One region of the Vibrio sp. TRT 17S01 genome, then DNA from elsewhere that is predicted to be linked to it. Evidence: predicted binding sites of a transcription regulator. Region 1 holds the regulator's gene; the other holds the start of a gene.

Evidence for each region. Region 1 encodes PurR, which represses purine synthesis genes. Its sites were predicted from a motif close to TNANGNAAACGTTTNCNTNA; they were not measured.
Region 2: a site for PurR is predicted at 6,026-6,045, ahead of ACQEXS_RS07070 (formate--tetrahydrofolate ligase). Genes of this name have one in related genera too.

Annotation. Positions count from the first base shown of each region.
Region 1 covers NZ_JBNJOG010000001.1:190,386-206,831, reverse strand. Annotated here, with positions in the region: gene ACQEXS_RS00895 (hypothetical protein) at 1-94, opposite strand, end outside; gene mukB (chromosome partition protein MukB) at 317-4,792, opposite strand; gene mukE (chromosome partition protein MukE) at 4,789-5,511, opposite strand; gene mukF (chromosome partition protein MukF) at 5,492-6,829, opposite strand; gene cmoM (tRNA uridine 5-oxyacetic acid(34) methyltransferase CmoM) at 6,842-7,624, opposite strand; gene elyC (envelope biogenesis factor ElyC) at 7,740-8,543, shown strand; gene torR (two-component system response regulator TorR) at 8,616-9,329, opposite strand; gene torD (molecular chaperone TorD) at 9,568-10,215, shown strand; gene purR (HTH-type transcriptional repressor PurR) at 10,446-11,453, shown strand; cyclic di-GMP riboswitch class I at 11,596-11,681, shown strand; gene ACQEXS_RS00850 (TfoX/Sxy family DNA transformation protein) at 11,790-12,380, shown strand; gene ACQEXS_RS00845 (TVP38/TMEM64 family protein) at 12,556-13,248, shown strand; gene ACQEXS_RS00840 (DUF2007 domain-containing protein) at 13,248-13,565, shown strand; gene ACQEXS_RS00835 (alpha/beta fold hydrolase) at 13,559-14,362, opposite strand; gene glgA (glycogen synthase GlgA) at 14,514-15,971, opposite strand; gene glgC (glucose-1-phosphate adenylyltransferase) at 15,961-16,446, opposite strand, start outside.
Region 2 covers NZ_JBNJOG010000003.1:322,857-339,302, forward strand. Annotated here, with positions in the region: gene moeA (molybdopterin molybdotransferase MoeA) at 1-630, opposite strand, end outside; gene folE (GTP cyclohydrolase I FolE) at 781-1,434, shown strand; gene dbpA (ATP-dependent RNA helicase DbpA) at 1,538-2,914, shown strand; gene msrB (peptide-methionine (R)-S-oxide reductase MsrB) at 2,977-4,116, opposite strand; gene ACQEXS_RS07070 (formate--tetrahydrofolate ligase) at 4,249-5,997, opposite strand; partial or broken gene pyk (pyruvate kinase) at 6,322-7,698, opposite strand; gene ACQEXS_RS07080 (MFS transporter) at 7,785-9,164, opposite strand; gene ACQEXS_RS07085 (extracellular solute-binding protein) at 9,508-10,758, shown strand; gene ACQEXS_RS07090 (ATP-binding protein) at 10,755-13,118, shown strand; gene ACQEXS_RS07095 (sigma-54-dependent transcriptional regulator) at 13,105-14,373, shown strand; gene ACQEXS_RS07100 (hypothetical protein) at 14,428-14,616, opposite strand; gene ACQEXS_RS07105 (fatty acid cis/trans isomerase) at 14,656-16,446, opposite strand, start outside.

The DNA of each region.
Region 1 (16,446 bases):
CTTTGTAATAGTTTGATAACGTTACTTTATACAACCGCTCTTCTCCGGATAAATTTGCGATATGCGTAGCTATGTTTTTTTTATCTCGATTCAAATTAATACCCTTGATACTGCATGCGATGCATCTTAGTTCGTACGATAAGACCACTCTACAGTCTGCGATTAACAAGGCAAATGGTTGATTGATAAATTTATAACACCCATCAATTTACAAAAATATACCTGATATCAAGAGGAACTAGCGGGCTTATTGAGGATAAAAAAATCCCCGAACCAATGTCGGGGATCCATTTCACTCTCTCAATGTAAACGCAGCTTACAACTCTTCAGCCAGTTCTTGTTCTGGATCCTCTTGTCCTGATGAAAAGGCGGGCTTTTCTTCCTGACCAAAGCCACGTAGCCCCACCACGTGAACGTGTTCATGATCTTTAAAGACCTTACGAACCAATTTGTAGGTGGTGCCCTTCTCTGGGCTGATGTTTTCTGGTGCTGCAATCAGCAATTGCATGTCCAGACGATCACACAGCTCAAACAGGGTTGAGATCGACTTCGCATCCAGACGTGCCGCCTCATCAAGGAACAGTAAACGACATGGAACAATGTCTTTGCTGCGTAAGCGACGAGATTCTTCTTCCCAGCTTTGAACTACCATCAACAGGATTGACTGACCGGTACCAATCGCTTCACCAGTAGACAGTGCGCCAGACTCCGCTTGCAGCCAACCATCAGAACCACGGTTAACTTCAATACTTAGCTCAAGGTAGTTACGGTAATCCAACAGCTCTTCACCCAATACCTGAGGCGAACGCTGACCCATATCAATATGTGGGTTCACACGTTGAAACAGCTTGGCCATCGCTTCAGAGAAGGTATAACGCGCTGATTCAAACAAGTCTTTATGCTGTTCTTGTTGAGTCGCTAAACCATTCAGCAGTACTTCGTGGCTTTCGCGTACTTTCACATTCAAACGCACACCTTTCACCTGACCAAAGGCAATGTTCGACAAGCCTTGGTTCAGCATTCGGATACGGTTTTGCTCACGCTGGATGGTTTTCTTGATGATGCTCGCCACAGATTCAGAGCTGATTGCTAAGCGATTTTCACGCTGAGTCAACTCTTCCGTCAAACGTGCCAGCTCAACTTCCATCTCTTCAATCGCTTCGACCGGATCATCGGTGCGAATAATATCCTGACGGATACGTTCGCGAAGGTGTTGATAAACCGCAATATAGAACAGAACTTTACGCTCCGGATGCACATTATCTTCAGACAGACGAAGTGCATCGCGCAGGTCATCATTGTCAGCCACAGCCAGACGCAACGCACCTAATGATTTATCCGACATAGAACGTAGCTCACCCGCCGACATGTACGCTAGTTCACGTTTATGCAGGCGACGCTCAACATCGTTTTCGCGCGCAAGGCGAAGTACTGAACACCAGCCAGCTTTGGCAGCGACAACGAATGTCCGCAGTTCAATGTACTCTTTTTGTACTTTTTTCAGACGTTTCGCCACGCCTTTCATTTCGAGCTCTGTCGAGGTAATAGTGCGTTCGTATTCACTCTTACGTCCTCGAGACGTATGTAAGCGCTCATGCAGCTCATCGCGGCGACGAATTGCACGCTCTTGTGCGCCTTCATCCGCTGTCACACCAAATTCTTGCAGCTCTTGCTTAAATTCCTGAACAGTTTCAAGTTTCGCCTGATGAGAACTCTTCAATGATGCCAACACCTGATTGTATTGGTTCATCTGACTTTGTGCTTGCTTCAGCTCGTCACGCGTACGAGTTCGCATACGTTCAGCTTCCACCAACTTCGCTTTCAACTGCTCACTGAGTTCGCTGCTTTGGTTAAGCAAATCAACAGAATCTGAATACGCAAAGTAATGACGACGTTCCACCAAATCAGAAAGCGCAAAAATTTGTTTCTTCAACTCTTGTAAGTTGATATCAGCCGCTTTGTATTCGGCCTCTAGCGCATCGAACTGCTCTGGGTCCGCTTCTAAAGCAGAGGCGATCTTCTCCAGCTCTGCAATCGCTTTGCCGCGACTGGTTAAGAACACTTTGGCTTCTGACAACTGGTTAATTTTCTCTTCCAGCTCATCAAAGCGCGCTTGCAATGAATCGTCTTCAATTAGGTTAATGCTTGACGCCAGTTTATCGAGTGCAGAAAGCGCCTGTTTGCTATTAAGCAGTTGGCTACGTTGTTGCTGCTCTTTTGCATCCAAATCAGCCAAGGTACGAGAAAGCTGGTTGCGCTTATCACGCAACGTTTGCAATGCTTTTTCTGGGTCAGCTTCAAACGCAACCTGAATGTGTTTCGCCACGAAACTGTTGAACGCTTGGTACAAACGCTGAAGTTTTTGAGAGTCAAATGCGGCTTTTGCATGTTCCTCAACCACTTTTTCACGCTCATTACGTAACAACTCAAGACGCTGTTCACGTGCTGCACGGCCAAACAATGGGATCTCAGGGAAACGCGAGTAACGCATTTGGCGATCGTTCATGCGAACACAAACCGCCCCTTCCAACTCTTCTGCGTCGAATGAGCTGTCATCAAAGGCGTCAATATCACCTTCAATGATGTAGAGATCATCTGGACAGTCGTCTAGCTCAACCAGTTTCTCTTCAATGCCAGATAAGTCTGAAACCACAATCGCATGACGTGCTGGGCCGTACATCGCACTGAAATATGGCGCATCGTCGATGGTAATGTCGTCATAAATTTCAGACAGCAGTACACCACCTAACGTATCGGCTAACCCTTTAAGGCGCGGATCATTTGAACCACCCGGTGAAGCCAGACGTTCAATTTCGCCCTCTAAATGAGTACGGCGCTCGGCAAGCTTGTCTTTTGCCAGAGATTGCTCTTTCTCTTGCTCCAACACCACTTGCATCTGTGACATGACTGCTTGACTGTCATACAGGTCCGCACCACTTTGTTCTTTTAACGCTTCTAGTGCGTCATTGGCGGCAATCCATGTTGGCGCAATTGCTTCAAGCTTATTGATTTCAGCTCTTGCATCTTGCTCCAGACGGCGCTGCTCACTGCGTTGTTCACGCAGCTCTTCTTGCGCAACTTCAAGCGATTCAATTTGCATCGCATGACGTTCACGTTCTTGTTCAAACGTCACTTCATCGTTCAATTCAATCTGAAATTGCTTTTGATACGCCGCAGCTGACTCTTTTGCCAAACGCTGTTGATTCAGGCTACGCTCAACATCACGGTGTTGGGCACGCCATTGCTGCTCATTTTGCACCACTTGATTTGCATCACGCGCCTTCAAAATCGCAGACTGAGCGTGGCTTGAGGCCTCTTTGCGTTCAATATCACCAACAATGCTCTTCACCAGTTTAAGTGCGGTATCGAACTGTTGAGCCGCCGCTGAGGACATATCAAGCTTATGTTTCACTGCAAGGAGCTTATTGGTGTTCTCTGTTTCCCGACTTTTCAGATCAGACACCAATGCTTGCGCAGCCTCTGCCGTGAGGTTCTCTTTACCCAGTAATTGCTTCGCTTTCTCTAACGCTTGGACGGCTTGTTGGTACTGCAGTGCTCGCGTTTGTTGTACGTCTAGCGCTTGCTGATAATCGGCAAGTTGCGTTTTCAGGCTATCCACTTCTTCTTCCGCAACTGTGGATTGCTCTTCCGCCATCATCACGCGTTCTTTCGCTTCTTCGACTACCATCATCTGCTCTTCAAGGCGCTCATTGAGCTCTTCAAGATCTTCCTGATAACGGGCAATTTTTTCTTGCTGACGCAGCGCATTTTGCACCAATTGAAGGTGGTCAGACGCAGATTGGTAATCTTGCTCTAGTGCCGCTTCCGACTCAATCAGCAACTCGAGTTCTTCTTGTACCCGGTTAAGCAGATTATTTTGCTCAACCAAAGTCTCACGCGAACCAAATAGCTCACCACGAAGAGCCAATGTTTGCTCTAACTTGTTACGACGGTCATTAGCATGACGCATATAGTCTGCCGCAACATAGTTGGTGGATTCCGTGATCAGGTGTTTGAATAGATCGCGGTCAGCCTGTGTGGTTTTGATCGCTTCCAGTGTCATGCGGTTTTCACGCAGCGCAGATTCCATATCTTGGAATGCTTTCTTCACCCCGCCATTTTGTGGCAATAAGTAGTCACGGAGTGAACGCGTGATCGCGCTGGAAATACCACCATAAAGGGAGGCTTCAATAAGACGGTAGAACTTAGAACGGTCGCTGGAATTACGCAGCTTCTTAGGGATCACCCCGAGCTCAAACATTTGCGCGTGGTAGTCAACAATCGAGCTAAATGCCTTAAACTGCACACCTTCATATTGCGCAACTGCATCTTTCACTTCGTTGATCTGACGAACGCGCGCTTGGGTGTCCGAGACATTCTCAATGAGTACATCAGTCGGCTTAACATGGCTCGGTAGGCCTTGAATCACGAAAGGTTTGATGTCGACTTTTTTATCTCGACCTGCTACCTGTTGTAGCTTAACCGCGAATAACAAACGTTGTTTGCGTGAGTTCACCACATCCAAAGAGGCATAACACGCTCCCGGTTGAAGCTTACCGTATAGGCCTTTATCTCGAGATGATTGGCTACTGCCCGCTTCCGTTGTGTTACGGAAGTGAAGTAAGGTTTGATCTGGGATCAGCGCCGTGATAAATGCCGCCATCGTGGTCGATTTACCCGCGCCGTTACCACCAGAGAGTGTGGTAACTAATTCATCAATATCAAAAGTACGAGCAAAGAAGCCGTTCCAGTTGACCATGGTCAGCGATTGATATTTACCTCTTTCAATCATGCTTCACCCTCTAATTCTGCTTGCTCGTTGTCATTGTTCTCATCGTCTTCAGATAGCAGGCTACCTTGACTTGGCTCTTTCGTGTGCACCACTGCTTCACCGTCACGGATCAGACGAAGCTGAGCTTCACGCATGTCATCACCAACGCGTACATCAGCACCAAAACGGAACACTGACTCACTGATGCTGAATTTGCCTGTTTCACCAATATTGATGATCATACCCAGACGGCGCAGACGTCTAAGAGACGTACGTACTTTTTCAAACAGTTTTTCTTTGTCGAGATCAGAGCCTGTTGCACGGTTAGTCACCAGCTTCATCAGTTTCTTTTCATCCGCCAGAGCCAAAAGCTCTTCGTACAGTTCTTGGTTGGTAAAGATCCCCTCATGAGCCAAACGTTCTGGGCTTAAGTAAAGGAAACACAGAACTTTACCCACCAGCATATCCAATTCGGATAAAACACTGCGGCCAATCAACGATGTAGAACGGGGGCGCAAATAGAAGAAACCTTCTGGTGCTTTGACTAGCTCCGTGTTGTATCGCTGATAAAAAGACGCCAGTTCAACCTCAAAATCAGACAATAACGCATGGTTATCGAGATCTTCACTTGAGATATGACGCCCAGCACGCAGCATACTGTCCAGTGCAGGGAAAAGAGGGTTTGAAATTGCTTTTGCCAGATTCTCTGACATGTATTCATTAGTATCGGTCGATGACATTTGCTTGTACCTTTGCACCATATTCGTTGATCGCCTGCCAATCTGGCTGGATAGCGTTGTAATCTGACTCGGAGTAACCCAGTCGAACCGCTTGATCAATCACGATACGTGCTAAATCGAAGTGATGAGTGCGTGGGTGCTGCGCAAGATAATCACGCAATACCAGACCAAGATCGATTGGCGTGCCCTGCTCTTTATGAACACGCAGCATATCGCCAATACGTTCTGACAACTCATCATTGACCTGTTGGAACTCTTCATATTCAACTTCAAGAGGAATATGGCCCGTCACTTCGTCGTCACGAAGCACAAGAGCTTCATCACGGAGATCGGTGAGACGCTCAGCATCTGCGTAAGTCAGATACCAAGGCATATCGAAGTAATCTTTGACAGACTGACGCAAACGAGAGCTGAACGCGCGGTTTTTATCCATATCAATTGCAGTACGGATAAACTTATGCACGTGGCGGTCGTAACCAATCCACAAATCAATCGCTTGTTGACCCCAACTGGTGATTCTGTCGAGCTTCATCTGCAAGCCAAACAGGGTTTCTTCAATGAACTCTAACTCATCATCACCGTATACAATTTCCTGTATGTCTAGGATTTGAGTTTGTAGTTCATCCCCTGCTGCTTGAAGCGTATCTTGCAGTTCACGAAGCGTCGTGGACGTTTCGGTTAACAGTGCTTCACAGTTGTTGATGGCATCGCGCCAGTCTTTATTTAGCAGTTCTGCAATTTGCTCTTTAACTGAGCGCTGTTGCTCGTCCATGACGCGTTGGTTAAGGTCTATTTGATCAAAGATCTCACCAACAGAATACTTTAGTACGCCATAAACGTTTTTCTTCCAATGCCCCGGTGTGCCACCTTTTTGTGCGGCTTCAATGGCTTTCGCCATTTCATCTGCCACCATTGACAACTGAATCGACAGCTTGAGTTTTGAAAACTCACGATGGCGCACATAGTAATCAGTAATCCCAATTGCCAGCGGTGACAATCGATAGATACTTGCACCATCAGTCACTTCACTGGTGAAGCGACTGATAAGACGTTGTTTCACCATTTCGTTAATGGCGTTATTCGCACGAAATGCAGAAGCTTCCCCGGTGTCCTCAAATAGTCGAGTGACAATGGTAAAGGCGTCGTGTAACTCCCCTTCACCCAGCTCCTCATCAAACCTTTCGTTGCTCAAAACAGCAATGGCAATTAGAAATGCCAGCCGTTCAGTGGTTAGGCTCAATGAGAAGTCATGCTGTTTAACCCAGCCAACTAATTCATCGATGGGTTGTTCAGCAGCGTTTTGAGTCATCTCACTCATTGTTATTCCTGCTTATTTTTCTTTTTTGGCCCATACATGAATGTATCGACCCAATGAGAGGTATGGCTCTTGTCGACATAATTTTTGTTCGAGTGCCAGTACATCTTCAAACTGGTAATCCCCCATATACTCCATATTTCCTATATAGTCAGCAAAACAGCGGATCCCAGATTTACCACAGATTTCAAAACCAGCATCTTCAATCCATTGATAAACATCGGCTGGAATTAAGCCTTTCTGTGGCTGTAATTTAAATCGTTTCCGGTGTGGCATGCCATCAAGCACATGCGGTAGGTTGCCACACACTACATTTTTATAGACTAAGCCATGGTGGTTATAGAACATCACTGATGCAATACCACCGGGCTTAACCTGCTCTAAAACTTTTTGCAACGCCGTATGCGGGTCAGCTAACCACTCCATCACAGCGTGGAACATCACAAGTTCAACCGGCTCTTCCATATGTTCGGAGATCGATTGGACTGGCGAATGAATCAGGCGATACTGCTCAAGCACGCCATTTTTTGCAATATCTTGCTTGGCAAGCTGCAGCATTTCAAAAGATAGATCACATAACGTGATTTGATGTCCGAGCTTAGCAAGCTTTTGCGACATTTGTGCCAAGCCACCTCCCGCATCTAATACGGAAATTGAGCTATTCTCAGCGTTAAGTTCAGAGAGAATTTGCTGAAGATCTTGCCAAACAATCACTTGGCGCACCTCACCTTTCCCTGAACCGTAAATATTTTTTGCAAATTTGTGGGCAATATCGTCGAAATTGCGATCTTCAGTCACAGCAGCTTGGGGTATCATAACTAATCGTGCTGCTATTCTGTCACAAGGAAAGCAGGAATAAAGAGGCTTTCTCTTAAATTTATAATCAATTGATGTTTTTTCGGACTATTTAAGTATGTTTGAGCTGAAAAAAATGGTTTCATCCTTGCTCATGCCATTACCTGCGATGCTTTTCATCGGTTTCGCTGGCTTAATGCTGATCATGTTTACACGTAAACAGAAAACTGGGTGTTTCATTGTATTATTTTCATTCATTGGGCTCTTTTTGATCGCATTCCAACCTGTGTCTTCACGCCTTCTTATGCCTTTGGAGCGCCAATATTCTGCATTTTTCCCTGTCGATGAATCGATCGACTACGTCATGGTACTAGGCAGTGGTCATGTGGTGGACGATAAAATCCCGCCCACATCTGAACTCAGCCGCGCTGGGTTAATGCGTTTGAGCGAGGGAATCCGTATTTTACGTATGTACCCTGGCGCAAAATTGATCTTGTCTGGCTATGCTGGAGGCTCAGAAGTCAGTAATGCTCGCATGATGGCAAAAGTAGCCTTAGCCTTAGGTGTATCTAAATCTGATATTATCTTACTGGAAACGGCAAAAGATACCTGGGAGGAAGCAAGACAAGCTGCAGCCTTTGTTCAACGCAAAAAGCTGGTTGTTGTCACTTCAGCTAGCCATATGAATCGCGCTTTGAATGAATTTCACTCCGCGGGTCTAACGCCTTACCCTGCTCCAACTAACTATCTAGCACAAAGTAATGTCTCTCAGTTTTGGGAAAAATATGCGCCTAAAGCACGTTATTTAGAGCAAACAGAGCGCTATTGGCATGAAACGCTTGGAACTATCTGGCAAACACTTCGCGATTGGGCTTCTGATTACGAAGAAAAAGCGCTGGAATCTTCTCAAAGTAACGTTTAATCCATAGATTAAAAAACAAAAAGCCGAAGCAAATGCTTCGGCTTTTTATATTATTTGATTCATACCTTGGTATTAATCACCAGCAAACATGTAACCTTCACCATGAACGGTAACGAAAATTTGTGGGTTCTTCGGATCAAACTCCATCTTCGCACGCATACGGCGGATCAGAACATCAATCGTACGGTCATTTGGTGCATCAACACGGTGACTGATCATATTCAAAATACGTTCGCGACTAAGGACTTGGTTAGGGTACGAAGACAGTGCGACAAGTAATTCGTATTCTGCTTTGGTTAATTTGACGGGTTCGCCATTTCGGCTCAGAGCTCGACGCTGAATATCAAACGTCCACTCTCCAAAACGCACCACATTTTCATCTTGCTTCTTCGCGTCATCTCGCTCAGAGCCATTTCGAGCATTAGATATACGCCATAATAGGTTCTTCACTCGAACCAATAGCTCACGCAGCTCAAAAGGTTTTGTTACGTAGTCGTCTGCACCCATTTCGAGGCCAACGATTTTATCAATGCTATCCGTGCGTCCTGTCACCAGGATAATCCCAATATCAGACTGACTGCGAAGCTCACGAGTAAGCATCAGACCATCTTCTCCTGGAAGATTAATGTCTAACATAACTAGGTCAATTTCATTGGCCTGTAGCATCTCGCGCATTTTTTCACCACTATCAGCCTCGCTGACAGAGTAACCTTCATTCTGAAAGTAGCCTGCCAGTTTACTGCGAGTGACCGCATCATCTTCAACTACTAGTACGTGATAGCTCATCTACACTACTCATATTGTATATGGAATTATTTGCCGTTATATTCTATTCATAATTCGTAACATATCTAGCTTTTATCATTCTAAAATCAAGAAAGGTGATTTTTTCTTGATTCAGAACAAATGTCGACCAACGGTTCATATTTTCGAATAATTGGGCTTTATTTGTCACAACACATATTACCGCTATTCATTTTTATTCGTTAAACTAACTATATACCGATACTAGGAGTCGCGCATAATGCAAGAAATCAAGGCGTTTAATGAAAAGCGAGCAGAAATATACTGGTGGCTATCAAGTGTGTTTGCTAGAGAGCTAACAGAAACAGATATTGAACAATATCATTCACCAGAAATTCGCGCTTTTTTGACTGGATTGGGCGAAAACGAAAGCTTAAAAACCGCGTCAGACAAGTTGATTGACGCTCTAAACCGCTTAATGGATCGCGAAGATGCACAGTTAGAATTAGCGGCAGACTTTTGTGACATTTTCTTGAAGTCGGATAAGGATTCCGCCCTACCATATGCATCTATGTACGTGGGTAAATCCGGTCTTTTAAATGATGAGCCAGCTAAAGAAATGCAAACCATCATGGAGCAGCACGGCATTGCTATCGATAAAAACCTAAATGAACCTGCTGACCATATTGCTATTGAACTCGACTTTCTCGGCAACCTGATCATTCGTTCTAATGAGCTTGAACAAGAGCGCCACATGGAAGAAGCACTTGCAGAACAAGAGCAATTTATTAAGAAACACATTCTAAATTGGACACCTCAATTTAGTGATAAGTGTCAGTCTTTGGACGAATTTGGTTTTTACGCTGCGATTAGCCAACTAACCATTGCATTTCTTGAGTTAGATTGCGTTTATTTAGCTGGTAACTAATCAAGTCAGCTTTATGGTTAGTTAAATTGTGATTTAAGCACGAGCTTAATTGCTATTTTTATTTGCCAGTGAGAATTTGGCGGTCTAAAATCGAGACCGCAAACGATAAAAACGAATAATGTAAAATACAAACCGCTCTTTAAAAGCGGTTTTTGTGTTTCTGATACTTTCTGCCAAATTATTCTAAAATCAGAATAGAGATTTGTGGCAGTCATCGACAGGACAAACCTATGGCCACTATAAAAGATGTAGCTCGCCTTGCTGGCGTATCTACCACCACCGTTTCTCATGTGATCAACAAAACTCGATTTGTTGCTGAAGCGACTCAAGAAAAAGTGATGGAAGCCGTCAAGGAGCTAAACTACGCTCCGAGTGCGGTTGCTCGTAGCTTAAAATGCAACACGACTCGCACGATCGGTATGCTTGTTACCCAATCTACAAACCTGTTTTTCTCAGAAGTGATTGATGGCGTAGAAAGTTACTGCTATCGCCAAGGTTATACACTTATCCTGTGTAATACAGGTGGTATTTACGAAAAACAACGAGATTACATTCGTATGCTTGCGGAAAAGCGCGTAGATGGCATCTTGGTGATGTGTTCTGACCTAACAGAAGAACTGAGTGAAATGCTCGATCGTCACGCTGACATCCCAAAAGTAGTGATGGATTGGGGCCCAGAAAGCTCGCAAGCTGATAAGATCATCGACAATTCTGAAGAAGGTGGCTACCTTGCCACGAAATATCTGATTAACCACGGGCACACAGATATTGCTTGTCTCAGTGGCCATTTTGAAAAAGCTGCCTGCCAAGAACGTATTCTAGGCTACAAACGCGCGATGAAAGAAGCCAATTTAGCCGTCAATGAAGACTGGATCCTTGAAGGTAACTTTGAGTGTGACACTGCGGTATTGGCTGCGGATAAAATTGTCGCCATGGACAAGAAACCAACTGCAATATTCTGCTTTAATGACACTATGGCATTAGGCTTAATGAGCCGCCTTCAACAGAAAGGAATCCGCATTCCTGAAGATATGTCTGTTATTGGCTATGACAATATTGAACTTGCAGAGTATTTCTCGCCACCACTCACAACCGTTCACCAACCAAAGCGCCGTGTTGGTAAAAACGCGTTCGAAATATTACTGGAACGAATCAAAGACAAAGAACATGAAAAACGTGTTTTTGAGATGCATCCCGAAATTGTCGAGCGAAATACTGTTAAAAAAATCAATAGCTAGTAACTTTGTACTGTTCGGTATCGGCTTTTTCTGCCAACCAAACACAACAAACAAGTAAATATCTGAATTAAGATCACATTTAGACCATCAGAGTGTGATACTTACCTCAAATATTATTTATTCTTTAGTGGAATAAATTAAGCCACGCACAGGGCAAACCAATCCGAAAGGATGGGACGCAAAGCCTCCGGCCTACACAGGAAACTGCAAGGTAGCGGGGTTGCCGATGGCAAAAATGCAAACTGTTAACTCCTTACTGACAATACATCTGCATTATTTTGCTAATCTCTCGGACCTGCATTGGTGGCGTATAACTATACACCGAGAATTTACAGCATGGATAAACCAGTACTAAAAGACTCAATGCGACTCTTTGAACAACTAGGGCGCATAAAATCTCGTTCAATGTTTGGTGGCTTTGGAGTTTTCGCAGACAGCACTATGTTCGCATTGGTGGTAAACGATAAGTTACACATCAGAGCAGACGAGCAGTCCGCGGAAATGTTTAAATCTCAAGGGTTAGAGCCTTATGTTTATAAAAAACGCGGCTTCCCGGTTGTCACTAAATACTTCGCTATGCCAGAAGCATGGTATGACGATAAAGAACGTATTATCTCTCTAGCTCAAAAAGCGCTAGTCGTTGCAAAACAAGAGAAAACAACTCAAGCGAAGGCTAAACCTGAACGCTTAAAAGATCTTCCTAACCTAAGACTTGCTACAGAGCGCATGCTCAAAAAAGCAGGTATTGATTCAGTCGAGAATTTGGAAGAGAAAGGCGCAGTAGAAGCGTTTAAAGCGATTCAGCAGACTCATTCCTCAGATGTCAGCATTGAACTGCTGTGGGCTTTGGAAGGAGCAATTAAAGGCACTCATTGGTCGGTGATCCCTCAAAACCGACGTGAAGAATTAATGAGTAGCTTGAAGTAACTCTATATTGACCAATAAAAACCAGCGCTCGTCGCTGGTTTTTTATTATTTGAAATTTTTTGCCCCTCTCCCTGTTCTAATAGCTTAGTACTACCATTTAAAACTAAATGCTATTGTTACTTTTTTATGTTTCTTTTTTTGTTAATTGAGCCAATTGGTCATGGGAGCTATCTGTATGAATAAAAAACTCATTCTTGGTGTATTACTGGTTGTGACCATCATATTTCTGGCAATGAATTTCGGCCAACATCTCACACTCGAAAACGCAAAAGCTCAGCAGCTTGAACTAGCAAACTTTATTGAAAACAATTTCTTCATTGCAGCAACAACCTATTTCTTTGCCTATGTTGCCATCACTGCCTTTTCTATTCCTGGAGCGGCAGTGGTGACATTGCTTGGCGCCGCTTTATTTGGGTTTTGGACTAGTTTACTGCTTGTCTCATTTGCCAGCACGATCGGTGCGACGCTCGCCTTTTTGAGTAGCCGCTTCTTATTACGAGAGTGGGTGCAAAGTAAGTTTGGTGATAAGTTGACTGCAATTAACAATGGGGTTGAAAAAGACGGGGCATTCTACCTATTCTCTCTACGTTTAATTCCAGTTTTTCCTTTTTTCCTCATAAACCTACTAATGGGGTTAACACCAATCACAACGTTGCGATTTTATTTGGTAAGCCAACTTGGCATGCTCCCAGGAACGGCCGTCTACCTTAATGCAGGTACACAGCTTGCGCAAATTGAAAGCCTATCCGGTATTGTTTCTCCATCAGTCTTAGTTTCTTTTGCTCTGCTTGGCTTATTCCCAGTCATTGCTAAATGGATCATGGCGAAAATTCGCGTCTCACCTTCAGCGGAGAATGGAAAAGCGTAGTGAAAATCTACATTGCCAAAAACCCAACCGAAGCTCACATTCTGTGTGAGCTTTTAAAAACTCAGAATGTCTCTTGTGAGGTTAGAGGAGAAGGTATCTTTAGCTTGCAAGGCGAATTACCTATATCACCAGAGACCAATGCCTATATATGGTTACTTGCCCCATCCAAACACACTTTAGCTCTATCAATTATTGAGGAGTACGAAGCGCAGAGAAACAGCAATGCACCTAGCTGGTATTGCCACCTGTGCGGGGAGGAGAATGAATCACAATTTGGTTTATGTTGGAACTGTGGAGCGTTACCGGAAAGTCATTGAGCTACAATTTGCTTTTGAATAAAGGCAATGGAGTGATTGTTAAATTCGTCAGAGCGCTCAACATTACATACATGACCACAATCGGGAATCTCAAGTAAATGGCTTTCTTGATGCACCGCAACCATCTCTTTTACGGGTTGAATAAACATATAATCCCGTTCTCCCATCAGATATAACGTCGGGATGGGAAGCTCTCTATCTTTAAAGTAACGCATAAGCGGGTTCACTTCAGCCGTCAGAATAAACCAGCGTTTAAATTCCTTTTGGCATAATTTCTTGGCTTCCCGGATAAATAAATGGCGTGACTCTTTCTGAGTTCTTTGTGGCATGACGATATAAGCAAATAAGCTGTATAGCCACATATAAGGCACGATGTGTTTAAATAGGTTCCCTAACTTAACCAACACTTGAGATCGAGTATTCAGCCTTGTGACCGCCCCCCCTAACACCATCGACTGTACCCTGTCAGTAGCAAGCTCTGCCAAGTTTCGAACAATGATGGTTCCCAAAGACATACCAACAAAATGAGCGGACTGTATCTTTAAGTGATCAAGAACGCGGAGAATATCCATTGTCACGGCTTTAAACGTGTATTGATTAGACATCAACCCTTTAAGCAACTCGTTAGATTTTCCATGCCCTCGTAAGTCAACCAATAAAAGATTGAAGTGAGCTTTATATGCTTTGATCTGTTTATACCAGATAGACGAACTCCCCCCTGCTCCATGGACAAAGACAACCCATTCAGAGCTAGTTGGATGAAGAAACGTTTTATGAAATAGCAAACTATCTGACATATCTTTTCGAATAATTTAGGTTTAACAAATTCGAGTTTCGAAGAATATCACAGAACATGACTGAATATATTCAGCTTAAGTCAATTCCTTACAATTGTTCGGGAAAGGGCGTAACAAAATGTCAAAAGGCGCCAATGCGCCTTTCATTTTCTCAATTCTGAGTCGATTGATATAACTTCAAGTACTCATTTGCAGCATTATTCCAGCAAAAGTCTTGTTGCATAGCAAAGCATTGAGTTCGTTGAATTTCTTGTGGCGATTGTAAATAGAGTAAAAATGTTCGTTGAAGTTTGGCCAATAAAGCCTCAGGTTCAGGCTTATGAAAAACGAATCCGGTTGCCTTAGTATTATCTTCATCGTAGTCCGTGACGCTATCTTTTAGCCCGCCGACGGAGCGAACGATAGGTAACGTACCATAAGCCATACTGTACATTTGATTCAAACCACAAGGTTCGAATTCTGAAGGCATAATGAAGAAATCGGCTCCCGCCTCCACCAAATGAGCGAGCTCATTGTCGTACGCATTTACAAAAACAAAGTTATCCGAAAACTCTTCTGCAATATGTTCAAGCTGATAAGCAAAGACAGGATCACCAGTCCCTACAACCACAAGTTGTAAATTATTGCGTAAAAACTCTTTTAAAACGGGCATAAAATAATGCACGCCTTTTTGATGAGTCAATCGGCAAACCATGCCATAAACCGCAACGTCTTTTTCAGGTAAATTAACCCGTTGCTGTAAAGCACGCTTACACGCCTTCTTCCCTTGGAGCATACTCTTAAGATCACCATGGTAATTTACCGGGATAATAGGGTCATGCCGCGGATCCCAAGCAGAATAATCACACCCGTTTAGAATGCCGACTAAATCTTCTGCTCTAGAGAGAAACTCTTCCCCCATCCCATGGCTTCCCAGATCCGTTTTGAGTTCTTCGGCATAGCGTGGGCTTACCGCATTCACTTTATCAGCACACATCACACCGGCTTTGAGCATGGAAATGTGTGAGCCACTCACCTGTGCTTCCGGTGCAAATCGTGTGTGGAATTCAGGAATACACTGAACCTCTTCGAAAGGAAACTGCCCTTTAAATACAGCATTGTGAACGGAAAGGATAGTTTTGATAGAGGAATAAAAAGGCGTCGAGTGATAACGATGCTTTAATAAATATGGGATCAGCCCGGTATGCCAGTCGTTGACATGGATAATATTTGGTAAAAAGTCGAGCTTAGGAAGCATATCCAAACAAGCAGCGCTAAAAAAAGCAAAACGCTCTCCATTGTCCTTATAAGCTTGGTTTTGTTCCGCATACATTTCTTGGCGGTCAAAATACTCCGGACACTCTACTGCATACGCCATGACACCAGCGACTTCTGTTTGCCGCACTTTATATTGAGTATGAGGCCAAGTATCGAGTCGCGTATCAAGCAAGACTTTACATTGCTTAATACCAGTAATTTGCCCATACGCAGGTAAAGCAATACGAATATTTTGATCAAGCTTAGAAAGTGCTTCTGGCAGTGCTTTGGCCACATCGGCCAAACCACCACTCTTAATCAAGCCTTCAACTTCTGATGCAACAAACAAAATAGAGAATGTATCAGTAGCCAATTCTTGCTCCTTTAGGGATAACGACAATGCCTTCTTCTGATACATGATAAAGCTTACGATCTTGCTGCAAGTTCACGCCAATCTCAGTACCAGGTGCAATATCCACATCCTTATCAATAATCACACGACGTAAAACGCAACCTTCGCCAATTTTTACATCACCGAGCAGGATACTTTCACTAATATCGCAAGCAGAAGCAACATTTGTTCGAAAGCCTAGCACTGATTTTTCGATACGAGAGCCGCGGATATAGCTCCCATTACACACCAAACTGTCAATGATTTGTACCCGACCATTAACAGAGTCAGAAAAAGTAGCCGGTGGTAGAGGTGGGTGATAGGTGTGCATTGGCCACTTACGGTTATACAGTGAAAATGGCGCGTCTTTTTCCAGTAAATCCATATGCGCTTGCCAGTAGGCGTCAATGGTGCCCACATCACGCCAATAGACGTTATCTTTTTCACCTGGAATTTG
Region 2 (16,446 bases), on a different contig from region 1:
ATAACGGTTGCTGTCGTAAATCTGGCCATCTTCAAGAGATTCACCAAGTGAGCGCAGTTCATCACCGGTTGAGAAGAACGCGACTTTGGGTTTGCGTACAACCGTCACATGGCTAATACCGAGTGACGCGATCATCGGGATATCACGTGGTGTTAGTTTCGCCCCTTTAGGCAGAACCATATCGCCTTGCTTGATGTCGTCACCCGTTGGTCGGATATTGTTCTGTGGTTTAATGTTCGTTTGCTTAAATAAAACGCCTTGCTCAGTCACTTCTGTTTCTTCTTGCATGATGACGGCATCACAGCCATTCGGGATTTTTGCGCCAGTCATAATGCGAATACAGGTGCCTTCCGGCCAGTCGCCTTCAAACGGCTGACCAGCAAATGACTTGCCTGCCATTGGTAGGGTACTGTTTTTGCTTAAGTCGGCAATTCGAACCGCATAACCATCCATCGCCGAGTTGTCAAAAGGCGGTACGAAAATTGGCGAAAGTACGTCTTCCGCTAATACATAACCTAACGCATCTGCAAGGGGGAGTTTCAAGGTGGTTTGAATTGGTTTGATTTGCGACAGCATTTTATCCATCGCTTCTTCAATCGGCATTAAGCCCGGAGCATCACAGCAACCCATGGAGATATCCTGTTGTATTGTAATTTGTGGCCAACTCTACCATAGAAAGGGGTTTAGAAAGAATGACCACCAATAAAATATGGTCGTAATTATTCAAAAATCCGAGTATCCTTGTCAGCCATCCGAAAGGGGTATTTAAGAGGAAGTGCGATGTCAGGTCTTAGCGAATCAGCCAAGTTAGTAAAAGATGCGCTAGAAAGCCGAGGTTTAGAGACACCAATGTCTCCAAATCAGTTTAACCGTGAAGAGAAAAAGGAAAAGATCGAGCACCACATGCGTGAGATCCTTTCTCTACTGGAATTAGACCTGTCTGACGACAGTCTGGAAGAAACCCCTCAGCGTATTGCTAAGATGTACGTTGACGAGATTTTCTCTGGTCTGGACTATCATAACTTCCCCAAAATTACGGTTATCGAAAACAAGATGAATGTCAGCGAGATGGTTCGTGTGAAAGACATTACCGTAACCAGTACTTGCGAACACCACCTTGTTACCATCGATGGAAAAGCCGCAGTGGCTTACATTCCACGTGGAAAAATCATTGGTCTTTCGAAGATTAATCGCATTGTTCGTTTCTTTGCTCAGCGCCCACAAGTGCAAGAGCGTATGACGCAGCAAATTTTGGTTGCGCTGCAAACCTTGCTGGAATCAGATGATGTAGCGGTTACCATTGATGCCACTCACTACTGCGTGAAATCTCGTGGTGTGATGGACGCAACAAGTGAAACTACAACTACTGCGCTGGGGGGAATATTTAAATCCAACTCAGCCACTCGCCATGAATTTTTACATGGCTTACGTTAATTAGAACGACGTATTGAGATTGATAAAAACCGCTTCCATTCGAAGCGGTTTTTAATTTAGTTGCATTAGCAACCCACAAAATTAAAGACATTAGGAAAAAATTGTGACTGTTCCTTTTAATACACTGCCACTAAAACCTGAGCTATTAGACACCCTGAAGTCATTGGGCTATAGCGAAATGACGCCTATTCAACAACAAAGCCTACCAGTGATTTTACAAGGTAAGGATGTTATTGGTCAGGGGAAAACGGGTTCGGGTAAAACTGCAGCGTTTTCATTGGGGTTATTATCAAACCTTAATGTAAAACGATTCCGAGTACAGTCTCTTGTTTTATGTCCGACACGTGAGCTCGCAGATCAAGTTGCGAAAGAAGTTCGTACACTTGCACGCGGTATTCACAATATTAAAGTGCTGACTTTGTGTGGCGGTATGCCGATGGGACCACAAATTGGTTCACTTGAGCATGGCGCACATATTCTCGTTGGAACGCCTGGTCGCATCCTCGATCACTTATCCAAAGGTCGTATTCAGCTTAATGAGCTCAACACACTAGTGTTGGACGAAGCCGATCGCATGTTAGAAATGGGTTTTGAGGAAGCAATTGACGCGATTTTGGCTCAAGCACCAGCCAATCGCCAAACACTTTTGTTTAGTGCAACTTTTCCAAAAAATATCGAGTCGCTTGCAACGAAGGTAATGCAAAACCCTGAGATGATTCAAGTTGAGTCAACTCATCAACACACCACCATTACTCAGAATATTTATCAACTAGATACAACTGAACAACGTGATGATGCATTAGAAGCTTTATTGCTGACTCATAAGCCTGAATCTTCCGTCGTATTTTGCAACACCAAAAAAGAAGTAATGAATGTGACCGATGAATTATCACATCGCGGATTCTCAGTGGTCGAGCTGCATGGTGACATGGAACAGCGCGAGCGCGAACAAGCATTGACCATGTTTGCAAATAAAAGCATTTCAATTCTGGTCGCAACTGATGTCGCAGCGCGTGGCTTAGATGTTGATAACCTAGATGCAGTATTTAACTTTGAGTTATCGCGTGATCCAGAAGTTCATGTCCATCGCATAGGTCGAACAGGCCGTGCGGGGTCAAAAGGTGCAGCATTCAGTTTCTTTGGTGAGAAAGAAGCTTATCGTGTTGCACGCATCGAAGAGTATATGGATGTCGTATTAGAACCTTCGAAACTTCCTGAAAAACCGATCGAAAGACCTTTCTACCCGAAAATGCAAACTATCCAAATTTTAGGTGGGAAGAAGCAAAAAGTGAGAGCAGGGGATATTTTAGGTGCACTCACAAAACAAGCGGGCATCGATGGCAAGCGCATCGGTAAAATCAGCATACTACCGATGGTTTCGTATGTTGCCGTTGAGCACGAAGTTGTTAAACCTGCATTGAAACAGCTTCAGACAGGGAAAATGAAAGGGCGTAGCTTCAAAGCGCGAGTAATGAAATAACTCAACACAATAAAAACAGCCAGTGTATTCCACTGGCTGTTTTATTTCGACATTTGGATGGATTAGCTGTCGAATAAGTAAAGGTAGTCTTCATAACCTTCTTTTGCCATGTCTTCTTTGGCGATAAATCTCATTGCCGCTGAATTCATGCAGTAGCGCAAACCCGTTGGTGCTGGCCCATCTTTGAATACATGCCCAAGGTGTGAGTCGCCAAAACGACTTCTGACTTCGGTTCTTGGATACACCAATTTGTAATCAGTATCAGTGACAATGTAACCTTCATTAATTGGCTTAGTAAAACTTGGCCATCCCGTCCCTGATTTGTACTTATCAGTCGAAGAGAATAGCGGTTCACCCGTTACGATATCAACGTAAATGCCCTCAGCTTTGTTATCCCAATATTCGTTTTGGAACGCACGCTCGGTGCCATCTTTTTGAGTCACGTAATATTGCGTATCACTAAGCATCTCACGAATTTTGCGATCAGACGGCTTACTGTACGCTTTAACCTTTGGCAGATGTTTGTTTTCATCGATTAACATACGCAATGTCTTTGGATTCTCTTCTCTATTTTCACCGAAAATTTCATCTAGGTATTGATCGCGTCCTGAGCCATAACGGTAATAGTTATAGCGGACCTTATTTCGCTTATAGTAATCTTGGTGATACGCTTCAGCAGGCCAAAATGAGCTGTATTTGATGAGCTCCGTTTTTAACGGTTTACCAAAGATACCGAGCTGTTCAATTTCTGCCATAAAGTCGGTAGCGATCTGTTTCTGTTGTTCATTGTGGTAAAAAATGGCAGGACGATATTGAGGGCCACGATCTACAAATGAACCTTTATCGTCGGTCGGGTCAATATGCCTAAACAATTGGTCTAAAACTTGCTCATAGGTAACAACATTTGGGTCATAAGTCACTTGTATGACTTCAATATGTCCGCTTTTACCCGATGAGACTTGTTTATAGGTTGGATTATCTAACGTCCCTCCGGCATAACCAGAGACAACATCGACCACACCGTCAAGCTTTTCCAAGTCAGATTCTGTACACCAAAAACAACCACCAGCTAATGTGGCAGTTTCCAATGCACTTGCGCTGGCCAACTTTGGCTGATTTTCGCTGCCAGCTTGGGAGAGGAAAGAGACGGCGACTACAAGCGTCGTAAAAATCGCAAGTAGAAAACGAGACTTCACTTTCATTGTTACCTCACTAATGAACGTTTATCTCTTTAATAGAACGTGGTTGAGGCAAAAAACTTGCACAGAGATCCATTTAATTTGTTCACCAAACAACGAAGCAAAAAAAAGCGGGGAAAATTCCCCGCTTATTTACTAACTTAATCCCACGATATTACCATCATCATCGAGGTCTAAATTCATAAATGCTGGTTTATCAGGCAGCCCCGGCATGGTCATCACATTGCCACACAGTGCGTAGATAAACCCTGCGCCAGCGCAGAGCTTAAGCTCCCTAACTGGAACATCAAAATGCTCAGGGGCACCTTTTATTGAGCCATCTGTGGTAATGGATAATGGTGTTTTTGCCATACATACAGCCAAGTCGTCAAAACCTTGGGCTTTCAACTGAGCAAGTTGCTGTTTCGCGGTTTCACTCAATACGATGCCTGACGCACCGTAACCACATTCAGCAACGGCCATGAGTTTTTCTTCTGTGGATTGAGAAAGGGCATAAAGCGGCTTAAATTGGGTCGTTTTATCACATTGACGCACCACTTTACGTGCAAGTTCTTGTGTGCCTTTACCGCCAGAAGAAAATCCTTCGCTGATCTCCACTTCAACATCGTTTGGAAGACCTTCAACCATTTGCTTTAATGCTTGTAATTCTTCTTCGCTGTCTTGTGGGAAACGGTTAATTGCAACCACAGCCGGGATTCCGTACTTATTAACATTATTAATGTGCCATTTGAGGTTATCAAAGCCAGCTTTTAATGCTTTATCATCTTTTTCGAATAAGCTTGATGGGATAGGTTGACCCGGTTTTAAATCATACAAACCAGAGTTGGCTTTTAATCCACGTAGTGTTGCAACGATAACAGCACAATCCGGCGCTTGCCCAGAAGCCTGAGCCTTGATGTTACACGCTTTTTCAAAACCCATATCGGAACCAAATCCACCTTCAGTCACCGTGTATTCAGACAGTTTTGTCGCGATCTTGTCAGCAATGATAGAAGAGTTTCCGTGCGCGATATTTGCGAATGGACCGGCATGAATCAGTGTTGGTACACCTTCAAGTGTTTGCATCAATGTAGGTTGAATGGCCTCTTTCATGCTCACAGCCATAGCACCTGCAACTTGAAGATCTTCAGTTGTAATAGGGGTGTTGTTTTCAGAATAAGCCACAACAATACGACCAATGCGGGCTCGTAAGTCTTTCAAATCCGAAGCAAGAGCCAATATTGCCATCAGCTCGGAAGCGGCTGAGATATCAAAACCATCTTGCCGCTCGTAACCATTAATGGTTTTACCTGCTTCATTTTGACCAACAGTGACCATTCTTAAAGCGCGATCGTTATGGTCCACAACGCGCTTCCATGTCACGCGTGTTGGGTCGATTCGTAAAGCTGGCAACCCTGTACGGCATTCAAAATCTTCATAGCCATTGCGCTGCTCGTGATAGATACGGGCATCAATCGCCGCAGAAGCTAAATTATGTGCTGCGGTGACGGCATGGATATCACCGGTAAGATGAAGATTAAGCTCTTCCATTGGTGCAACTTGAGAATAGCCACCGCCTGCTGCGCCGCCTTTTACGCCAAACACAGGTCCCATTGAAGGCTGGCGAATACACGCTATGACTGAATGACCAAGTTGTTGTATGCCTTGTGACAAGCCAATTGTCGTAACGGTTTTTCCTTCTCCCAGAGGTGTAGGAGTGATTGCAGTAACCAAGACTAACTTACCCGAAGGATGGTCACTGACACGCTTCAATACATCCAGCGACACTTTCGCCTTGTATTTACCTTGACTATAAAACTCTTTCTTTCGGAGCCCACAATCCGTTGCGATCTGTTGAATTGGCAGCAAATTAGCAGCGCGGCAAATTTCGATGTCTGACAGCATAAAAACCTCGAACTATATCTAAAACTGGTGAGGAAAACGTTTGCGTGTGCATAATATCGACAAAATATTCTTTGTAAAGTGTTATCGATAGCAAGGGCTAAATTCTAACCCAAATTTTATGTGTCAGAAACAATGCGAGTCACATCAATAAAAAAAGACCTGTCTTACGACAGGCCAAAATCCCTACGGGGGTCCTTGTGGAGCAAGGGTATGGGGTGATTAATGGATAGCTAAATGATCTTAGGCGGCAATCGCTTCGAGATTCTTCAAGTGGAGTAGTCGACACACATTGATGTTGCCAACACCTTCAACTGAATCCAGTTGCGTCATCAATATCGAATTGATACGGTGCGTTTTCGCTCGGCTTTCGAGGGATTCAATGATTTGGTTAGGTAGTTGTTCACTGCTGCCTTCAGGCGTGAAATACACAGGCTCGACACCGCGTAAAATGGACAGCTTAGCAAGCAACTGTATGTCATCACTCAACGCCCATATCGCGGCTTTGCTTTGACAGCGTGACATGAGCAGTGGCGTTTCTCCATGCTTGGTTAAAATAGCCACACCAAGATCATTGTGTACTTTCGAAGCAGAGATCATCGATGACAAGGCAAAACTCTTACCAGCATCATTACAAAGGTGTTGTAAGTGTTCCCAGCAATTGTGTGAGCATTCAATTTCTTGCTCCGCACCTTTGGCGATGCGTACCATCGCTTCGACTGCTTGAACAGGGTACTGACCCGCTGCGGATTCAGCAGATAACATGATCGCATCGGTACCATCGATAATTGCATTCGCAACATCCAGCACTTCAGCGCGGGTCGGTAATGGGTTTTCAATCATCGATTCCATCATTTGGGTGGCGGTAATAACAGGCTTTCCTAGAAACTTTGAGCGTGCGATCAGCGTCTTTTGTACAGAGGGAAGACGAGCGTCACCGATCTCCACCCCCAAATCACCACGTGCAACCATAATGACATCGGATGCATTAATCACATCATCCATCGCTTGCTGGTTAGCCACAACTTCAGCTCGTTCAACTTTAGCGACTATATGCGCATTGCATCCCGCTGCCACTGCAAGCTCTCGGGCATAATCTAAATCTTCTGCGCTACGTGGGAAGGAGACAGCTAGGAAATCGGCTTGCAGCTTGCCTGCAGTGATAATGTCCTGTTTGTCTTTTTCAGTCAGTGCTGGAGCCGAAAGGCCACCACCAAGTAAGTTGATTCCTTTACGGTTTGAAAGCTTGCCGCTATTTAAAACTTCAGTTTTAGCCCACTGTTGATCGGCATTTACTTCTTTGACCAATAACTGGATGCGTCCATCATCGAGCAATAGAGTGTCACCCTGCTTGATGTCTTGCAGTAGCTGCGGATAATCCAAACCTACTCGTTGTTGGTTACCAGATTGCGCATCCAACGTGCCATCGAGAATAAACTCATCACCTCTAGCCAACTGGATTGCACCTTGTTCAAAGCAAGCAATACGAATTTTCGGACCTTGTAAGTCTACTAACACGCCAACATGTTGATTAAGTTCGGAAGCTATTTTTCGTACCTGATGTGCTCTTGCAATATGTTCTTCAGCGGTGCCATGAGAAAAGTTAAGACGAACGACGTTCACACCAGCTTGAATTAATTGACTTAGAATTTCAGGACTTTCACTGGCAGGGCCAAGCGTTGCAACAATTTTAGTTTTACACATAAATTTCTACCTATAACGACACTATATAAAAGGGGAACTAAAAAGTGGAAGCAGGGACCTGAGCCTTAAGTCCCTGCGATAGTGCGTTAGTTAGCAGGTTTTACCTGAGCTTCTGATGCTTCTGGTGCATCAATATCAACAACTTTCTTAGCATTCCATACCGTTAGGGCTAAGAAGAGTGATACCACACCTGCCGCGAGCCAGAAGTACTGTGCTTGGGTAAAGTCATAGTGTTTAACACCATCAACTTCAGTAATCGTAATCAATGATGCAGAGATAACTTCCTGTGCTGATGCCGCGATGTATGAGAACAGACCGATAAACCCTTTTACTGCGCCCACTGCATTTTTTGGCATCAAGTCACAAGCGGTAAGACCAGCAAGGAAGACAACAAGACCACCAATTGCAAAACCAATTAGTCCGAGTGCTACAGCGTCAACAACGCGGTTATCCGGACCAAAGAACATCAGGCACATACCCGCGATGTTTGCGATTCCGTAAAGTAGAGTAGGGATATGACGGTTTGCGTTGAACACTTTGTCAGAAATAATGCCTGATAAAATTGCACCTGCTAGGCCCGCAATTGGATACGTTGACATTGCAAAACCGGCATCAATTAACGAGTAACCTTTGGACTCTTGTAGGTACAACACAGCCCAAGAAGACATCGCGTAACGAGAGACATACATAGCGGCACATGCTGCTGCAATTAGCCATACAGCTGGTTGTTTAAGAATGAAAAGCTGTGCTTTACGAGTTTCTTTTGGATCATTTTTCTTCTTAATTTCCGGCTCTTCGTCAAATGCTGTAGCTGCATCTGGCAAACCGTAGGTTTGTGGACGATCTTTCAGTGCTAGGAACATGCATAACGCAGCAGCAATAGCAGCGATACCTGCACCGATGAAACCTGCACGCCAGCCCAAGTAGCTCACTAGTGTGGCAGTTAGGATCCAAGTGATACCTTCACCAATGTTACGTGAGCCACCCCATACAGAATAACGACTGCCACGTTGTTTTGGAGAGAACCATTGGAACAGTGACACACACGATGGCGCAGAGCCCACAGACTGGAACCAACCATTCAAACCCCAAAGTAGGATAAAGAATAAGCCAGCGGTGTTCATGCCCATCAGGATCGCTGTTATACCCGACAAGACAAGGGAGAACGACATAAAGCGGCCGATATTGGCATAGTCAGAAAGGAAGCCGTTCGAGAACTTACCAATTGCATACGTAAAGAAGAACGCCGAGCCCATGAGACCAAGTTCTTCAATCGTTACAATCCCAGCGTCTAGCATTGGTTTTTTAACAACACCAAGGCTCATTCGCACAACATAAAATACTGCGTATCCAAACACTAACCCAAGAAATACTTGCCATTGGTAGCGTTTAAAACGCGCTTGCATCGCCTCTTTCGAACCGTCCGATAATGGTTGGTCTGGGCGAGTTTTAAAGAAATTAAGCATAGTGCTGCTCTCCATGTTTCTCAAAGTTACAAAACTCAATTTGTTTTGGCGGGAGCATCATGCAACGCACTTATTTTTCTATCAAAAGTACCAATTTGAGGCAGAAATGACTCAAAACGTTTAAGTAGGCGGGTCAGAAATGGGACTTTTTATCGTGGCAAACGAAGGATAGTTGGTAAAATTATCATTATTGAATGTGGCATTGCGTCATCAATGACCCATTTCAGCGCTTTGGTTATTTTGTATGAGAGTGCGATATTTTGAGTGAACGCACATTAAATAAGGTTTTTGTGAAGTGGCGATAAAGTGTTTCAAGCAAAGGATATGGTCATTAGGTTTAATTTTGTGCGGATTAGTTGCGCCTTCAGCCTTTGGCAAAAACAATGAGTTGGTGATTTTGACGACGTTTTCCAGCGAGCCGATAGAAGGATTGATTTCGGAATTTAAAATCAAACATCCTGATACGGAAGTCAAAGTGATTCATCGTCGAACACAGTCTGCTATTCAAATGCTAAACAAGCGTTTTATTCAAGACATCGACATGGTTTTAAGCTCGTCGCCTTTTTTAATGCAACAGTTGGAAAGGCGAGCACAATTAGCACAAACACCTGTCAAAACCATTACACCAGAGTGGCTTTCTGAATTCGTATTACCGCCGAAAGATAAAGTAGTGAGCATTGGTTATTCAGGCGCGGGCGTGATTTGGAATCAGGACTACTTAAAAACCTATCATTTACCTTTACCTAAATCGTTTATCGACTTAACGGCACCGACTTACTTCGGGCATATTACGATGAGTACGCCGAGTCGTTCAGGTACGACACAAATGATGATTGAAAGCATTTTAACCCGATATGGTTGGGAACAAGGTTGGCGCATCGTGCTCAACATAGGTGCGAACTTAGGTACCATCTCTTCGCGTAGCTTTGGTGTGAGTGATTATGTGGCTAAAGGACAATTTGCCATTGGGCCAACCATCGATAGTTACGCGATGATCTTAAGTAGGCGCTTTAACCACCTTGGATTTGCGTACGATAAAGACTTTACATTAATGCCAACTTATGTGGCTCAAATTAGTAAAAACGATAGCGACGAAGCGGTGCGTCAGTTTATTGAGTTCTTAATTTCGGATTCTGTTCAACAAAACCTACAGACGATCAGTTTCTCGAAACACGCGCTCAACAATCCAGAATTGTTCAACCAGAAAATACCAAGCCTTGATTTGGCGATTGTAATGGAAAGGGAAACCTTAGTTAACCAAATCTTCGACAACGCGATTACCCAAAGGCTACCAGGATTACAAGATAGCTGGGCGAGTATCATTAAGCTTCAAAAACAATTCCAAGATTTTCCCAAACAGCAACAACGATTAGAGCAAGTAGCGAAAATACTATTCACGCTCCCTGTCAGCGAGAAAGAGATACAACAATTAAGCCAACAATTGAATGCGCTTGAACAGGACTCCAATCTATTGAGTGGCAAAAAAGAGGCGATGATAGCCGAGTTTAACTATCGACTAAACAGTAAGCTCGACAAGAATCTTGAGCTGGTTCAGCAAGATCTGCGTGCAATTCAACAAGAGTTAATGCCGTGAAGAAATACAATACGATAGGGACCAAGCTTGTTATCGCTTTTGCATGTTCTACGCTGCTTTTAACCGTAGTAAGTATCGTTGCGTGGGGTACATGGAATCGGCTGGATGGGCAGGTGAGTGAATTGCTTGAAACCAGTGTGCCTAAATATAACGCCAGCTATGTATTGGAGAGTAAAAGTAGTGAGATCCGTCACCGGGTGCAATTACTGTCTAAAGTCACTAATAAAGTGGAGCTAGAAAGCCAGATTCAAATTCTCAACGAACAGTTTGCTCTCATTACAACGACGCTCGAACAAGATGTATTGAACCAACAACCCGTGAATAACGAGCTGCATCAACTAAAACAACATTATGTTTTATTGAAATCCTCTTTGGTTACATATGGCGAACTTGTACATGCACGTGTTGACCAAGTCCGGCAAATTCAAATGCTAACGGAGAGATTGGATTGGATCCACCAAGATATCCGCTCTGAACTTAAGCCAATGCAGCAGGAATTTCATTGGCTGATTGAGCGGGACAACAAAACCAATAATGGCTATAGCACATTTGAACAACTGCGTAGTATTCAGCAGATCCTTGATCTTGAGTCTTCCGTTTATGAAATGACTTCAGAGTTAATGAATGCAAATCAGGTTGCGCAAGTTAACAATGCACTGAAAGTCATTCAATATCGTGTTGATGATTTAGCGCAAAGCAGCCAAACCATTCTCAAGTTGCCATCATCCATTGCTTACGAACAGTTGTTGAATGAGTTAACCATCTTACTCGGTCCGGAGGGGCAATTTCACCAACAATTACTGGAACAGGTTTCACTCACCAAGCGGTTACAAGCCATTAGCTTCAGCATTGAAAGACAATTAAAATCGATCCATGACGAGATCGCTGGGTTAGTGGCCAATGCTGATAATGATTTTGTTAAAGTAAAAAGTGACACTGCAACGTTGGTCACATCTGGAAACCAAGTTTTACTCATTTGTTTTGGCTTATCGATTTTAACCAGTCTATTTTTAGCCTTTTACTTTATCAATCGCCGTATTGTTGCCCGTCTTAATGCACTGAGTTCAAGCATTGATGCGATTATAGACAATGACTTGAACCACCCGATTCGAGCCGATGGAAATGATGAAATAGGGCGGCTTAGCCACAAGTTGATCGAGTATGGTGAGAAAGTAAAAGAAATTCAGCGTACCAACGCCATCAGCTTAATTAACAATACCACCGCGAGTCTGCTTACTTGTGATCTTAAAGGGCACATCGAATCCGCCAACCTAAGTGCACGAAAGCTTCTTGGCATTGAAGAATTTATCCAGCAGCAACCTATTTGGCAGTCATTTACCGAAGTTAACCAACGCGCACTGGCGAATGTATTTCAACGCAGTGGAGAATTATTTGAACAAGGGTACGACGAAAGAACATTATCTATCGAGGTCAATGAACATTGTTATCTGCACTTTGATTTTCGTCTGTTCTCTCACGGCCAACTTGAAAAAGTCATCGTCACCATTACTGACGTGACCGAACAGGAAAGTACTAACCGAGAGCTTGAAAAACGAGTTGCAGAAAAAACGCAAGATCTATTGGAAAAGAACTTAAAACTGTCACAAGAAGTGATCGTTCGCGAACGGGCAGAAGAGCACCTTCGAAAAACGCAAGGGGAACTCATCCAAGCAGCCAAAATGGCTGTTGTTGGCCAAACCATGACAAGTTTGGCTCATGAGTTAAATCAACCTTTAAATGCAATGTCGACCTACCTATTTAGTGCGCGCATGTTTAACCAGCAAGGTGAGCCAGAAAAGGTTGAGCATTCGATTAGCCATATCGAAGGTCTGTCCGAGCGAATGGGTAAAATCATCAATAGTCTGAGAAATTTTGCTAAAAAATCCGACCCAGACAAACACACACAGCTTAAAAACCTTCATGAAATCACCGAACATGCCATTACGATCGTAAATACCAAAGCGAAGCGGCAACAGGTAGTTATCCGGAATCAACTTCCTGAAGAGTTTAATGTATGGGCAAATCCTGTCGCGATTGAACAGGTGCTTATAAATTTGTTAGTAAACGGCTGTGAAGCCATTGCTGAGTCGAAAAGTAGCAAAGGATGGATCGACATCGTTCACCTTCATTCAACACCCAAACATCATGTCGTTGCGATTGCAGACTCTGGCGATGGATTTGATGATGGTATTGTGCAGCAACTATTTACCCCATTTACCACCACAAAAGAAGTGGGGCTTGGACTTGGGCTCAACATCTGTAAATCAATCGTAGAAAGATACTCAGGACATATTTATTTAGCCTCAGATATTGACCGTGGGGCATTGGTAATTTTGGAACTACCTTATGAACAGCAATAAATTTTCAGTTTTACTTGTCGACGATGATCAAGATGTGCTCGATTCATACGCGCACCTCATGGATATTTCAGGGATCAATGCAAAAGCAGTCAATGACCCAACAAATGCGTGTGATTATTTAGAGCCGGACTGGCCTGGGGTAGTTTTACTCGATATGTACATGCCCCAAATGCATGGTATGGAGCTATTAGCACATATCAAAGACATTGATGAGCGCATTCCCGTCGTTGTTATCACAGGACATGGCGATATCCCAATGGCGGTGGACGCTGTCAAGAAAGGCGCTTGTGAGTTTTTAGAGAAGCCGATTAATCCGGTCGAACTGTTGACCTTAGTGAAACAACATTTGGAGGTACGAAGGGCTTTTGTCGAGCAGAAACGTTCTGTGGACAAAGCGATCGATAAAGCTCTGATTGGTACCTCAGCTCAAATGAAACAAATACGAGAGCATGTGTCTCAGTATGCGTTGATCGACAATCATATTGTCATTTGGGGCGAGTCGGGCAGTGGACGCCGAAGCATTGCGCACATTATTCATCACATGGTAAACATTAATCACGAGCGCCATATCCAAGAGCTACGCATAACAGAAGCTTTGTCTCGTGACGAGCTGGATCACGCTTTCAAATCCTGTATCGACGGGACTTTAATTCTTGAAAACTTGATAGCAATGAGTGAGCCGCTACAAAGAGACCTGATTCAATTGCTGTTAAACCAAGAACGTTGTGGAACAAACCGTGTTCGAGTTATTACAATCTTCTCAGAAGAACCAGAAAGCCTAATGGCAAGCAATTCACTCTTGCCTGAGCTCTATTATTTACTCAATCAAGGGGCCATTCAGGTCCCTTCATTACGCCAACGGCCTGATGATATCGCATCGATTTTTCACTACTTCCTTAAACAGAGCTGCAACAAGCTGGGGAAACTGTTGCCAGCAGTCGATTCAAATTACTTGGGTTTACTAAGAGCACATGATTGGCCGGGAAACGTCCGCGAATTACGCAACGTGGCCGAGCTGTATGCGATTGGTATCGTGAAATTGACCGGGAAAGAGCGTATTTACACCCAGACTGAGCTGCAAAGTCCGCTGGATGAGCTGGTGGATGATTATGAAAAACGAATTATTGAAGATGCACTGTTTCTTCATTCGGGACGAGTCAGTGATGCAGCAAATTACTTACAAATACCGCGGAAAAAGCTGTATTTAAGGATGAAAAAACACGGCATTGAAAAAGACGATTATAAAAGCCGTTAACCAATAAAAAAGCCCCGTATTGTCGGGGCTTTTCAGTCACTAGGCGAATTTAACTTAATACCAATCATCGTCAGGGTAAAACTTACCTTCTGGCGCATAGGGGTCATCATCAAATGGATGTTCAGCTTTGCCACGTAACATTTCAAGCTGGTTTTCAAGCATATTGACAGTATCGTAATCGCCTTCAGAGCAGGCTACATAGATCTGCTGCTCTAACGCCTCAATGCTATCTCGAATACTCATAACCCACCTCCTGTTACCACTACAGCCGATTAAACGGTTCTACCTATTCTCAAATCGATTATAGTCAAGTAATCCAAATTCGATCGGTTGATTTTTCTTATACCAAGCGTGGACTCTGTCGCTAAATGGCCAAAATGCTTCAGAGCTACGACGAATTGCGAATTTATCCAATAACTTAACGTAATCTTGTTCAGTTTTTATTGATTCCAACATCCCAACCAGTTCCGCTACATCGTCTTCTTTTAGAGACAAATATGCGGCAGGATAGCTGCCCAAAACACCTCTTACTAATGTCAGATCGTCATTTTGAATATCACGGTTGCTCGCTTCATCAAACAAACTGGAAATATTGGTGTGAGCGTTGTTATGCAATAGAGTAAACAGCTGGTCTTGCCCGGAGTTTGATTCGATCATGATCATCATAATTTGAGGAATGTAGATCAGTCCTTCACCCTTAATATTATCAATGCGGCGTAATAATGCTTCGTTTTTGCCACTCAAGCCCGTTTGCTCAATTGCATAGCGGCGATTGAGAACTGGCGCGAGTTGCGTTCTAAGCACATCATACAATTCAGACTTCGGATCATCAGTTTGATACGGCACGTGAGTAGGTTGGTTAAATGGCTTCACATTCCTTTGTAAAAAGTCACTCAGTTGAGGGCTTTGATCTTGGTACCAACTTTGCTGCTCAATATGGCGCATATCTTTTGGCAATAAAGCGACGAAATTACTTTCGCCTTCAAGGCGCAAGAAGTCCATGTACATACGAGTGATAAGCTGATGCCCGAAATTGCCATACACATCAAACCCAGCCACCAATAAGTAGTGGATCCGTTCTAACAGTGCATAATCTAATACCCAAGCGGTTTTCGGCGGCTTGCCCACAAGACCTTGTACAACAGAAGCGCTATCAAAATGGCGGAATACCGTCAGTGCAGCATTCGAGTTCACACCGTCGCCATTCCAAAGCACGTCCGTCGTCAGATGCGTACCATCGGCAAAAAACTGATTGATGAAGTCAGACTTTGCTTGGAGGTATCGAGCTTGTTGACGGGAATAACGCACCCAATGCGTGATCGGCAGGGTATTGCTTTCAAGTTCACCAGGCAGTTTTAGATTGTCTGCTTGGCTGCGGTAGAACTCATTAACTTCAGGAATATTCGACGTCTCTGGGTCTAAGAAGAACACCCAAAATCGGTCGTTAATGACATTGAGCGCTAGTTGGCCGCGGCAAACCGGCCCTTTGATAAACGCCATAATGGTATTTTGTGCATTATCTAACATGAACTTAAAACGTGACTGAACTGGTAGATCGATAAAGGCAGTCATCGGGTTGGCTGCGACTTCAGTGTCATAACTTGGTAGCGTCGCAACCGTGTAGTCCGCATCGATAAACCAAGCTTTCCAGTTCTCCATACGCGCATCATTCAACGCGTATGGCATGTGCGTTTTGTCGACAGTCGTCCCTTGCTCTGGAATAAGGCGGTAGTACACCCGATAAACCTTAGGATCATCATAGGGGCGACGCGTTGCAATGCGTTTAACGGGTTCGCCGGGTGGCGTTTCAGAACGTACTAGCGAAAAAAAGCGAGGTTGTGAAAGGTCAGAAAAATACAGGTGAGATAAAAACAAATGCTCGTAAATATACCTTGCTGCCAATTGGTTTTTACGAGAGCCTTTATTGAGCAATGCTTCATATTCATTGACAAGCGCTTGTTGCTCAAGTGTCAGTGGAATATGGGCATTCATTACCGCACCATTTTCAAGCCAGTACATCAATGTGTTGTACTCATCCTTGGCAAGATTAGGCATCCCATAAGGCATTCCCCA